3 regions of the Ruegeria sp. YTSA075 genome follow, and region 2 is predicted to be linked to each of the others. Evidence: riboswitches for the same ligand, from Rfam matches in the RefSeq annotation. Region 2 holds a riboswitch; each other region holds the start of a gene.

Region 1 (4,149 bases), 300 kb from region 2:
TCGTGGCCTCGGCCGGAAAGAACAGGGTCAGCGACAGGCCCTGATCGACATGTTCGGTCGCCGCCGCATAAGTGTCGATCAACGCCTCGGGGCCGATCTCATAGGCATCACGGTAGTATTCAAGGTTGTCATTGTCCATGAATGCTGCCGGATAGTAGACGCGGCCGATCTTGCCCTCTTTCCGGATTTCGATCTTCGAGACGATGGGGTGAATCGAAGAGGTCGAGTTGTTGATATAGCTGATCGACCCGGTTGGCGGCACCGCCTGAAGGTTGCGGTTATAGAGGCCGTGCTTCATCACATCGGTCTTCAACGTTGCCCAGTCTTCGCGCGTGGGCAGGGTCATGCCATCGAACAGAGCCTTGACCCGCTCACTTTCGGGCAGCCAATCGCGGGTGGTGTATTTGTCAAAGAAGGTGCCTGAGGCGTAGTCGGACTTCTCGAACCCCTTGAACGATGCCTTGCGCTCCTGCGCCAGATCGCAAGAGGTGCGGATCGCGTGATAGGCCATGGTGGCAAAGTAAACGGATGTGAACTCAACCCCCTCAGACGAGCCATAGTGGATGTGTTCGCGGGCAAGGAACCCGTGCAGGTTCATCTGACCCAAACCAATCGCGTGGCTTTCATCATTGCCCCGACGCACCGACGGCACCGAGTCAATCGCCGACATCTCGGACACTGCCGTCAGCGCGCGGATCGCAGCCCCGACGGTGCGGCCCAGATCACCGCCATCCATCGTCTTGGCGATGTTCAATGAGCCGAGGTTGCACGAGATATCCGTGCCCAGATGGGAATAGCTGAGGTCATCGTTGAACTCGGACGCCTCGTTCACCTGCAGAATCTCGGAACACAGGTTCGACATGTTGATCCGGCCCGCTATGGGGTTCATCCGGTTCACCGTGTCTTCGAACATTACATAAGGGTAGCCAGACTCGAACTGGATCTCGGCAATTGTCTGGAAGAATTCGCGCGCGTTGACCTTGGATTTACGGATGCGCTTGTCATCGACCATCTCGTGATACTTCTCGGTCACCGAGATTTCCGAGAACGGCACGCCATAGACCTTTTCGACGTCATGCGGCGAGAAAAGATACATATCGGCATTCTTCTTCGCCAACTCGAAAGTGATATCGGGGATCACTACGCCAAGGCTCAGCGTCTTGATGCGGATTTTCTCATCGGCGTTTTCGCGCTTGGTATCGAGGAAGCGCATGATGTCCGGGTGGTGTGCGTTCAGATACACCGCACCCGCCCCCTGCCGCGCGCCCAACTGGTTGGCGTAGGAAAAGCTGTCTTCCAGAAGTTTCATCACCGGGATCACGCCCGAGGACTGGTTCTCAATCCCTTTGATCGGCGCGCCATGTTCGCGGATGTTGGTCAGCAACAGTGCTACACCTCCGCCGCGTTTAGACAGTTGCAGGGCGGAGTTGATGCCACGCCCGATGCTTTCCATGTTGTCCTCTAGCCGCAGCAGAAAGCACGAGATCAGTTCTCCGCGCGAGGCTTTGCCTGCGTTCAGGAAGGTGGGCGTGGCGGGTTGGAAACGGCCTTCGAGGATCTCTTCCATGAACGACATCGCCAGCGCCTCATCCCCGCGCGCCAGCGCCAGCGCGGTCATGACAACACGATCCTCATAGCGTTCAAGATAGCGCTGCCCATCGCGAGTCTTCAGCGTGTAGGAGGTGTAGTACTTGAATGCGCCCAGAAAGGTTGGGAACCGGAATTTCTTGGCATAGGCCGCATCCCAGATTTTACGCATGAAGTTCTTGGAATATTGGTCCAAAACGGCCACTTCGTAATAGCCCTCGGACACGAGATACCCCAGCTTTTCATCCAGCGAGTGGAAGAACACCGTGTTCTGGTTCACATGCTGCAGGAAATACTGCCGCGCGGCCATACGGTCGGCATCGAACCGGATCTTCCCCTCGCCGTCATAGAGGTTCAGCATCGCGTTCAGCGCGTGGTAGTCTTGCTCGTTTACGCTGCTGTCGAGCATAGATGTCTCCCTAGTTTTTCCAGCCCTGCGCGGACGCGGGCGATATCAGTTTCTGTTCCGGCCAGCTCAAACGAATAGAGCAGCGGTACGTTGCATTTCTGGGCAATGATGCGACCAGCCAAAGCGTAGGTCGCACCGAAATTGCGGTTGCCTGTGCCGATCACTCCGACGATCCCGGCGCGTCTGCCTGGATCATTCAGGAACCGGATCACCTGTTTTGGAACCGCCCCACGACCTTCGCCATCGGCATAGGTGGGGCTGATCAGCACATAGGGGTGTCCAGGGTCAGACAGCGGGTCCATTCCGTTCGGAATGCGGAAAGAGGTCAGGCCCAGCCGCGAAACAAAGCGGTGGGTGTTTCCGGATTTCGATGAGAAATAAACCAGCGCCGGGAGCGGCGCAGTCATGGGTCAGGCCAGTTGGGCGATCATGTCGGGGCGGAAACCCGACCAGTGATCACTGCCTGCCACAACTACGGGGGCCTGACGATAGCCCAGCTCGGTCACATGGGTCATGGCGCTGTCATCTTCGGTCAGGTCAACGACGTCATAGGAAATACCTTTGGCATCCAGTGCACGTGTGGTGGCGGTGCATTGTACGCAAGCGGGTTTAGAATATACGGTAATGCTCATGTCGTCCTCTGTCCTTTTTAGTTCAAAGTCGAGGACGCAAGGGCTAAACAGGCCCCAATCACGCCCCCGAACCCTCCGTTCGTGGTTATCAGTCTCGCCCGGCAGGTCTCCTGGCTTGCGGATCGACGTTCGGACTGGCCTTCCCAAAAGCACGCTTTCAGTGGCGTGTTCAGCCGAACTCTCCGTTTACAGTTGCGGGGGCAGCGCCGGTTTTCCACCGGTTTCCCTCTTAGCTTCCGATATGAATCGAAAGAACCGAAGCAACACTATATTGGGTCTGTCAGGCGGTTGATGTCAATATATAGCGTCGCTATGGGATGAGATTATTTTTGTACGACCCGGGCGTCCGGCTTGTCCATTTCCGAAAGGCCCGGTGAAAATTTGCTGGGGCTGAAAAGCCGGTGTCATAGGCGATCTGCTCGATACTATCCTGTCCCTGTTGCAGGGCACCTATGGCGATGTCACGGCGTAGCGCGTCCTTGATATCCTGAAAGGATGTGCCTTCTTCGTTCAACCGCCGGTTCAGCGTACGTGGTGTCATTTTCAGGGCCTGAGCAGCATCCGGCAACTGACAGGATTGCCAGGACGCGCCGTATAGAAAGGCGCGAACCCGCAGGCTGCTGGTATGCGCACGTGAGCTGGTGAAAATCCAATCAAGGGGTGCGCGTTGAAGGAATACAGAGGCTTCGGAAGAACTGCGTGCAATCGGGCGCGTAAACTCATTCGGGTCGAACAGAATGCTTGTCTGCGGCGCGTCAAATTCAACGGGGCAGGGGAACACCACGGCATAGTCGGCTGCGAAATCGGGGCGGGGAAAGGCAAAGTGCACAGTTCTGACCGGCGTCTCTGCCCCGCTGAGCCAGGACAAAAGCCCATGCGCCAATTTCAGGATCAACATATGACCAAAGCGGTGCGCGCGAGTGTGATTCAGATAAGGGAACAGCTTTAGCTCCACCTGATCAGACTCTGAGTGCAAATCCAGCCGGAAATCATCCAGCAACAGGTTCCAGAATGTCGAGTACCGATACAGGGCCGAGGTCAGGCTGCTTGCTTCGCGTTGCACGGTCACCAGATGTTGCAGGGCGCGAGGCCGGATTGGGCGGCTCCACAGCCCCATCATTTCGTCGCCGGTCTCGGGCGCGGCCAGCTGATAGAGCTGTGCGATTTCATTCAGGGTAACGCGCTGGGTCGATGCCATCGAGCCAGGTTGCAGCCCCGAGCGCGCAAGAAGTGAACGCATTACCGACGGTGTGCAACACGAACTAAGAGCGTCCAGCCAATCCTGGATAAAACCCGCTGATACGGTGGTCAGAGAGATGGGGTCAGGACGGGTCATAACGGCTTCGAATTGGCGTAATCGGATACAATCTTGTCAAGATATGAGCTTATCTGCAAGTCTTCGCGTAGATACATGACGTGAAACCATAGTCGTCGAAAGGAAACAGGCATGTCCTATCAACCGCCCGTGCAGGATTTGATGTTCTGTATTGAACACCTGTCTCATTGGGACCAGGTATCCTC
Region 2 (4,149 bases):
CAGTGGCGATGGCGGCGGGTCAAACCAATATCTCCGCGCGCCCGGCACGGGACATCCTGCAGGATGCACGATCCGGTACTGATCCGCACGCAGTCCAAACCGCAGCGCTGTTCACAACGCATCTGGGCGCTCTACTAGGGGATATGGCCGTCACATTGATGCCGATTGGCGGCGTCTTTTTGGTCGGCGGCGTGGCGGAAAAAAACCGTTGGCTGTTCGGAGACAGTTTTCTGGATGCCTTCAACAATGGTGGCCGGTTCAGCGAGCTGCGGCGCGGAATGGATCTCTATGTCTCCGAACAGGTCGAATTTGGCATTGTTGGCGCTAACAACTTCTGCAAAAATGCCCTCATGCGGTAGAACCGCCTGACAATTCTCAATGAAGGAACGCGGGATGATCCTGTGCTGCGGAGAAGCGCTGATCGATATGATCACCGAGCCTACAGTCTCGGGTGCCCAAGGGTATGTACCCCATTCTGGAGGTGCAATTTTCAACACGGCGATCGCGTTGGGGAGATTGGGCGCGCCTGTTGGCATGCTGACCGGCTTGTCGTCCGATATGTTTGGTGAACAATTGGCAGAAACGCTGAAAGCGAGCCATGTGGATACATCCCATGTGATCACCAGCGACCGCCCCACCACGTTGGCGTTTGTGAAACTGGTCGATGGACACGCGTCGTACAACTTTGTTGACGAAAATACTGCCGGGCGCATGCTTCGGCCTGAGGATATGCCCGACCAATTGCCTGCGATCTCGACCCTGTATCTAGGCGGTATCAGTCTTGCCTGCGAACCCTGCGCCGATGCTTATGCTGCCCTGCTGAGCCATCACGGGGCGGATCGGGCCGTAATGCTGGACCCCAACATCCGACCGGGATTTATTCAGGATCAGACCAGATACCGCACCCGTTTGAATGCCATGATTGCGCAGACTGATATCCTCAAAGTCTCGGATGAGGATCTGGACTGGATCATTCCGGGGCCCGAAACCCATGCCGAAAAGGTGCCTTTGTTGCTGCAAGCCGGGCCCTCGGTTGTGATTGTTACACGTGGGAGCCAAGGAGCCTCGGGCTATCTACGCGATGGCTCGGAAACCACGATACCGGTTAAAGCGGTTCAGGTTGTCGATACGGTGGGGGCGGGTGATACGTTCAACGCTGGTGTACTGGCCGAACTTCACCGTTCTGGGCATCTGACCGAACCCGCGCTACGCGATCTGACAACAGAGTGCCTGCGCGCCGCTCTAGCGTTGGGTGCAGATGTTGCAGCAGTCACCGTGTCGCGTGCCGGGGCCAACCCACCCTGGGCGCATGAGCTTTAGTCCCCAAAAGGGAAGTCACATGAAACGTTCCGACATCAACCGCATCAAGACCGAAGCACAGGCCTTTATCCAGTCTTTCGGGTTCATCCTGCCCCCATTTGCCGACTGGTCCCCGGATCAGATGCGCAGCGCCAAGGCCGACACGATCCGCGCCCGGGGGCTGGGATGGGACATCACCGATTACGGGCAAGGCAAATTTGATGAGCTTGGCCTGTTCCTGTTCACCCTGCGCAATGGGGATGAGAATGATCTGAGCCAGGGCCGCGGGATGCTCTATGCCGAGAAACTACTGATCTCGCGCGACAAGCAGCTGTCGCCAATGCATCGCCACATCGTCAAAGCCGAAGATATCATCAACCGGGGCGGCGGCGATCTGGTGATGGAGATCTATGCCTCGGACCCCGACGGCAGCGTCGACCGCGACACACCAGTTGTGGTTCCCAGTGATGGATGCGACATCACCATCACTCCTGGTGAGTTGCTGCGCCTGAAACCCGGCGAAAGCGTAACATTGATGCCCGGTATCTGGCACGCCTTCTGGGCCGAGCGCGGGGATTGCCTAATCGGCGAGGTCTCAACCGTAAACGACGACCGCACCGATAACGTCTTCGAACAACCCATCCCGCGCTTTGCCACGATCGAAGAAGATACCGAGGCCGAATTCCTGCTGGTTGCGGATTACTGATCCACCCCGTATCTGACACGAGCCTCTCAGCGATTGCTTGACAAGCTTGCCTTCTCCAGAATAGCTGGCCTGTGATGGTTCCCGCTACTTTGATTGCGGGATGAAAATGGGAATACGGTGCGGCCCCGGGACACCCGGGTCAGGCCAAATCCGTGACTGCCCCCGCAACTGTAAGCGGTGAGCAACGCCAAATCACCACTGGCCCGAAAAGGCCGGGAAGGTTGGCCAAGCAACGACCCGCAAGTCAGGAGACCTGCCATCACCTGTGAAACCAACCCGGGACGGGGCGTCCTGGAAGGAGGATTGATGGCAGATTTGCGCCCTTACAGGACCGGTACTTTCTATGCGGGCATTTTGCGCGTTGAGGATAGCCGTGGACAAAACACCTGACCACTTTGTGCTGATCTGCTCGACCTGCCAGGGTGAGATCGAAGCCAGCGCCGCCCAAAGTCTGCTGGACGCGTCGCTGCCCGACGGGTTCGCTACGCGACTGATCCCATGTATGGCAGGATGCGAACGTCCCATGGCCATAGGTCTGCAAGCCGAAGGCAAAGCCCAATACCTGTTTGGCGATATTCAAAGCACTGCCGATCTGGATGCGATCGCCACCTTCGCCCATCAGTACCGCGACAGCGAGAGCGGCTGGACCAGCGCAACGGATCGCCCCCCCGCCTTGCTGTTCAAAACTCTGGCACGTCTGCCCCGTCTTCCAAAGGCGGGTAAGGCATGAGCTTTCTGGTCGCGGAGAATCTGGAATACTACGCCCTGAATGGCGATGTGTTGCTACAAGACGTCTCATTCTCTTTGGAAGAAGGGGCCATACTTGCCATTGCCGGTCCGAACGGTGCCGGCAAAACAACGCTGCTGAACCTGATCTGCGGGGTCGAGCGTCTGGCGCTGGGGGACGTGCGGATCAACGGTCAAAGCCTGCGCAGCCTGTCTGCGCAAGAACGCGCCCGGACCATTGCGGTTGTTGGTCAGCAGGAACTGCCCGATGGCCGCCTAAAGCTGCGCGACTACGTTGCGCTGGGTCAGATTCCCATTCAAAGCGACCGCTCGGCGAAAGACCACAAGATGGATCTTGCGTGCGTTCTGCGCACAACCGAGCTGACCCATCTGGCGGATAAGCCGATGCAGCGGCTCTCGGGCGGCGAACGCCAACGCGCCCATATCGCGCGTGCATTGGCTCAGAACCCCTCGCTGTTGTTTCTGGACGAGCCCACCAATCATCTGGACCCCGATGCCAAGGGGCACATGCTGTCGCTGGTTGCCGAACTGGGCGTGACGGTGGTGATGATCGTACACGACCTTGTCATGATCCCGGAATTCGCCAGCCATGTCGCGCTGATGAAATCCACACGCATGACGGGCTTTGGGCCAGTCGACCAGATACTAACGCCGGATCATGTGCGCGACACTTTTGGTGTTGACTACCTGTGCTTCCAGCACGAAGGGCGCATGATCCCGGCGCTGGATATCCGAAAACGAACGCTTTCATCTTAACAGGAGAGATTGATGAAACAAAAACTTTGGTCAGCTTTGATGATCACCGGCTTGGCCAGCAGCGCGGCAGCCCATGAGGTAACCGTGGACAATTGCGGCGAACCGCTGGTGTTCGAAACCATGCCCGAACGGCTGGTGGTGCATGATATGAACATGACCGACATGGCCTTTGCGCTTGGCCTACAAGACCGGATCGTTGGTTTGACCGGAATCACCGGCTGGTACAAGACCAGCCCAGATTTCGACAAGCTGCGCGGCGACATCCCCGAGCTCGCACCAAAATACCCAACCGTCGAAAACCTGGTCGCGGCCGAACCCGACCTGTTCTTCGCGGGCTGGTACTACGGCATGAAGCCCGGCGGCGACGTGACGCCGGACACCCTGGCCCCGTTCGGCATCAAGACCATGATCCTGACCGAAAGCTGCGTGCATCTGGACAAAGACCGCCCTGAGGCCAGCATGGACCTGCTGTTCAACGATGTGCTGCGTCTGGGTCAGGTCATGCATGTCGAGGAGAAGGCCGAGGTACTGGTTGCAGGCTGGAAAGAACAGCTGGCTGCCATCGAAGCCAAAACCGCCGATCTGGCCAAACCCCGTGTCTTCCTGCTGGACGGTCCAGCGGATGCGCCCTTCACCGCTGG
Region 3 (4,149 bases), 280 kb from region 2:
TGGTGACACCCGAGCTTGCGAACAGGATCTCAGCCTTACTGTCATCATCAGGGACCACATCGTCCAGTTCTGGCTGATCGGCCTCGGATTCAATCGGCGCGCCAAAGCTTTCCTGATGGTAGTTGTCCATGTCATAACCCAGCCCGACCAGTGCCTCGCGAACCGCCTGCATAAAAGGTTCCGGGCCGCAGCAATAGACCTCACGCTCGAGATAGTCAGGCGCCATCAGGCCCAGCATCAACTGGTTGAACTGCCCCTGATACCCCGTCCACGGACGATAACGATCTGCTTCTTCAACGACAAATTTCAAATCCAGTCCCGGGGTCCGGCTGGCCATGTGTTCCAGCCGCTGACGAAAGATGATCTCGGACGGTCGCTTGGCGCAATTGATAAAGACAATATCCAGATCACGCCCCTCATCCCACATGCAGGTGGTCATCGACATCATCGGCGTGATGCCGGACCCGGCAGAGATGAACAGGTATTTGCCTGCCGTGCTTTGAACATTCGAAAACAGCCCGGCAGGCCCGATGGCTTTGATCCGCATGCCGGGTTGTAGGTTGTCCAACATCCAGCGCGTGCCGATGCTGTCTGGCTGGGCCTTGGCGGTGATCGTGATCGACCGTGGCCGCGAGGGAGAAGAAGAGATCGTGTAGGTGCGATGCACAACCCCACCCGGTTGTCCTGGAGCCGGGATTTCCAAAGTCAGGAACTGTCCGGGGTGGTACGCAAACATCGACCCAGACGGGGCGCGAAAAGTGAAACTGGCCGTATTTACCATCTCGGGGACGACTGACACACATTCCAGTGTTTCGGCATCCTGCCAGATACTCACAACAGTGTTGAGATCTTTCATCACCGCTACTCCGCCGCCACTGTTTCGGGGGCCAAGCGACCAACCAGCGTGTTGCAATACCAATCCACGAATTGCAGCACACCAGATTCCTGCGTCGGCGAATACGGGCCAGGCACATAGGCCGGGCTGTTGATACCCAGTTGATTATCCTCGACCACCTGACGGTCTTCGTCATTGGTGGCAATCCAGACCTCGGTCAGACGTTTCAGATCGTAATCGATCCCTTCGACGGCATCCTTGTGAACCAGCCATTTGGTTGTGACCTCGGTCTCAGTCGGGCTGATTGGTGTGACCCGGAACACGATGGAATGATCAGCCAGAAAGTGGTTCCAGGTGGTTGGATAGTGGAATTTCAACAATGCACCTGCATCCGCAAAGGGCGATCGGCCCAGCCAGCGCCGCACAGCGGATTTCCCATCCATTGTATAGCTTTGCGCCCCTTCCTTCAGAGGCATCCGAGCCATACGGAATTGCCCGCCTTCATGCAGGTGGAATTGCGAGGGCATCCCGGCGGCTTCGCATCTGTCAAAATGGGCTTGCATGTGTAGCGGCGTCTCACCCCCTTCGATTCCAGTGACTGCAGGATCATCAGGGAAGGTGCGGCACAGCGCGGGATGGTTGCCACCGCAGTGGTAACACTCGCGGTTATTCTCCCAAACCAGCTTCCAGTTGCCGTTCTCAATGATTGAACTTTCAAAAGCCACTTTGGCGTTGCCCAAATCATGCGGCTCAAGATAGGGGCGTGCGGTATTGGCGAACATGTCGAAATCTGGGGGGTTATCAGCCAGACAGATGTAAACCAACCCGGCAAGCTCACGGCAATGCACTGTCATCAGACCGTGCTGTTTGGGATCGAAATCCGACCCCATATCACGCGCCCACAGCAATGAGCCATCAAGCTCATAGGTCCATTGGTGGTAGGGGCACACCAGTTTGGGTGCATTGCCTTTTGCAGCCTTGCAGATGATCGAACCACGATGGCGGCAGGTGTTGTGAAACGCCCTTACGTGGTTGTCTGCACCACGTACAATGATCACGCGATAGGCACCCACGGTATAGGTAACATAATCCCCTGCTTTCGCCAGTTCACAAGCCGGAATGGCAAACAGCCAGTCGCGATAGTGGATGGCTTCAAGATCGGCCTGAAAAACCTGAGGATCGGTGTAAAAGGCCTGCTCGAGCGCGTGGCCGGGGATGCGACGTGCCAACAGGCTTTGAATGCTGTTCATTTCTGGCTCTCCTGCCGCGCCCCGCGGCATTGCTTGGGCAGATGACAAGGAGGAACCGTCCGGAAGCGCGCGAGGAACACGTCCGAAACATGTGCCCCCACCGCCACCCGCGGTTTGACATATCTGCGAGGCTGGTTTCCGGACTTGAAAGGGGCTTGCGCCCGGCTACGACACCTTCCCGGGATCCTCGTCCCAGTGGTTGATTGTCGAACCTGACCTTCCTTACCGTTGCGGGGGCAGCGCCGGAATTTCACCGGCTTCCCAATTCTCCGCTGCCTGAGACTCAAACAGCGGCACCTCACATGCGCAGGATAAAGTCGTGCCGTTCATATGCTGAGAGACATGCGACATTTTCAGTTTCAAAACAGACATCTTGATGTTCGGGTCGAACCAGCGTTCGCGGAGTAAATTTCTACCATACATCTCAGGCACAAAACCTGCCTTCTTCCGCTTGGTTGGTTTGAGGTTATAAGGGATCTTCATGGCCTGTGCCGTCAGTGACGTGCCAAAGCCCCAAATGCTGAGAGTAGGAGAGCCCCAATGGAAATCAGACCCTTTGGCGTTGAGATGTGGATGAATGAGTTCGAAACAACCTGTGAGCTCAATTTGGCTGAGACCTGCGTTCAGTCCATCACGCTGGGCGAACTGTTCGACATGGCTGGCCAGCACAACAGCATTCTGAACGATCTGTCATCCATGAAGATGACCTATGGCGCAATTGAAGGGTCAGAGCGTCTGCGCGACGCGATCTGTGGCCTGTATGACAATCAGGGCCGCGACAATATCCTGACAACACATGGGACCATTGGCGCGAACTCTCTGGTGCATCAGACACTGGTGTCGCGTGGTGATCACGTGATCTCTGTAATCCCGACCTATCAACAACACTATTCCATCCCCGAAAGCATCGGTGCAGATATTGAACTGCTGCATCTGCGGCCCGAAAACGCCTTTTTGCCCGATCTGGATGAGTTGCGAGCGATGGTGCGACCCGATACGCGCCTGATTGCGATCAACAATCCAAACAACCCAACCGGCGCGCTGATGGATCGTACGATGTTGGAACAGATTGTAGAGATCGCGCGTGGTGTCGATGCCTGGCTGCTTTGTGACGAGGTCTATCGCGGAACGGATCAGACAGGCAACGGCTTCACCGCCGCGGTCGCGGACCTGTACGAAAAAGGGATCAGCACGGCGGGCATGTCCAAGGCCTATTCACTTGCTGGGTTGCGGGTTGGCTGGATCGCGGGACCCAAAGAGTTGATGCATGATGTGATGATCCACCGGGACTACAATACCATCTCGGTCGGCAAGATCGACGAAATGCTAGCCGCTATGGCGCTGGAACACCGCGACAAGATACTGGCGCGTGCGCACCGGATCACCCGCGAAAACCTGCGGATCGTTCAGGATTGGATCACGAACGAGCCGCTGCTCAGCTGGGTGCCGCCAAAATCCGGCACTACGGCCTTGCTGAAATACGATCTGCCAATGTCCTCGCGCGATCTATGCGTGACGCTTTTGCAAGAAGAAGGTGTGATGCTGACGCCGGGCAGTGCGATGGACATGGAGGGCTGGCTGCGGCTTGGCTACTCCAACCCGACAGAGGATCTTAAAGTCGGTCTGGCCCGGTTCTCGGAGTTTCTGGCGCGCCACGCCAAGTCATAGCTAACCAAAGGTCCGCGCACAAAAAATGCAGATTTGAAACCTGTTAACACCCCCTCAAACGTCCTGTCCGATCAAAAGAGACGACAAACCCCATGAAATTGTTAGATGTCAGATCACATGCTGTAGAGGGCATGAAGAGGCTGCAGCGCGAGACCACCCGTGGTCGATTTTCAGAGAGTAAATAATATTGGAATCCGCTACCCAATTCGTTGATACCGCCTTTATTGGGCTATGCTTGTTTTGTGCTAATCTGCTGTTTTTGCGAAAGCGCGATACCGGTGTGTTCATGCCACTGGCCGCTCTGTTTCTTATACAAGGCCTGTCCTCTCTTGGCGCTTTGATCGCCGACGCGTCGGGAAGTGAGGACGAGTTCAATCTTGTGATGCGCGTCAGCGT

Evidence for each region. Region 2 has a riboswitch for cobalamin ahead of AC2FGE_RS05580 (DUF1636 family protein). Riboswitches for the same ligand answer to the same signal wherever they lie in the genome.
Region 1: linked by a shared signal. The riboswitch ahead of nrdH (glutaredoxin-like protein NrdH) and the one ahead of AC2FGE_RS05580 (DUF1636 family protein) in region 2 are both predicted to bind cobalamin.
Region 3: linked by a shared signal. The riboswitch ahead of AC2FGE_RS04345 (aromatic ring-hydroxylating oxygenase subunit alpha) and the one ahead of AC2FGE_RS05580 (DUF1636 family protein) in region 2 are both predicted to bind cobalamin.

Annotation. Positions count from the first base shown of each region.
Region 1 covers NZ_JBXWNG010000002.1:225,837-229,985, forward strand. The annotation lists gene nrdE (class 1b ribonucleoside-diphosphate reductase subunit alpha) at 1-1,996, opposite strand, end outside; gene nrdI (class Ib ribonucleoside-diphosphate reductase assembly flavoprotein NrdI) at 1,978-2,403, opposite strand; gene nrdH (glutaredoxin-like protein NrdH) at 2,407-2,628, opposite strand; cobalamin riboswitch at 2,712-2,904, opposite strand; gene AC2FGE_RS04240 (AraC family transcriptional regulator) at 2,939-3,868, opposite strand; gene AC2FGE_RS04245 (acyl-CoA dehydrogenase family protein) at 4,076-4,149, shown strand, end outside.
Region 2 covers NZ_JBXWNG010000002.1:530,362-534,510, forward strand. The annotation lists gene AC2FGE_RS05565 (glucokinase) at 1-359, shown strand, start outside; gene AC2FGE_RS05570 (carbohydrate kinase family protein) at 394-1,320, shown strand; gene AC2FGE_RS05575 (D-lyxose/D-mannose family sugar isomerase) at 1,340-2,005, shown strand; cobalamin riboswitch at 2,064-2,280, shown strand; gene AC2FGE_RS05580 (DUF1636 family protein) at 2,379-2,735, shown strand; gene AC2FGE_RS05585 (ABC transporter ATP-binding protein) at 2,732-3,508, shown strand; gene AC2FGE_RS05590 (ABC transporter substrate-binding protein) at 3,521-4,149, shown strand, end outside.
Region 3 covers NZ_JBXWNG010000002.1:249,295-253,443, reverse strand. The annotation lists gene AC2FGE_RS04350 (FAD-binding oxidoreductase) at 1-856, opposite strand, end outside; gene AC2FGE_RS04345 (aromatic ring-hydroxylating oxygenase subunit alpha) at 862-2,085, opposite strand; cobalamin riboswitch at 2,198-2,401, opposite strand; gene AC2FGE_RS04340 (aminotransferase) at 2,626-3,753, shown strand; gene AC2FGE_RS04335 (helix-turn-helix domain-containing protein) at 4,040-4,149, shown strand, end outside.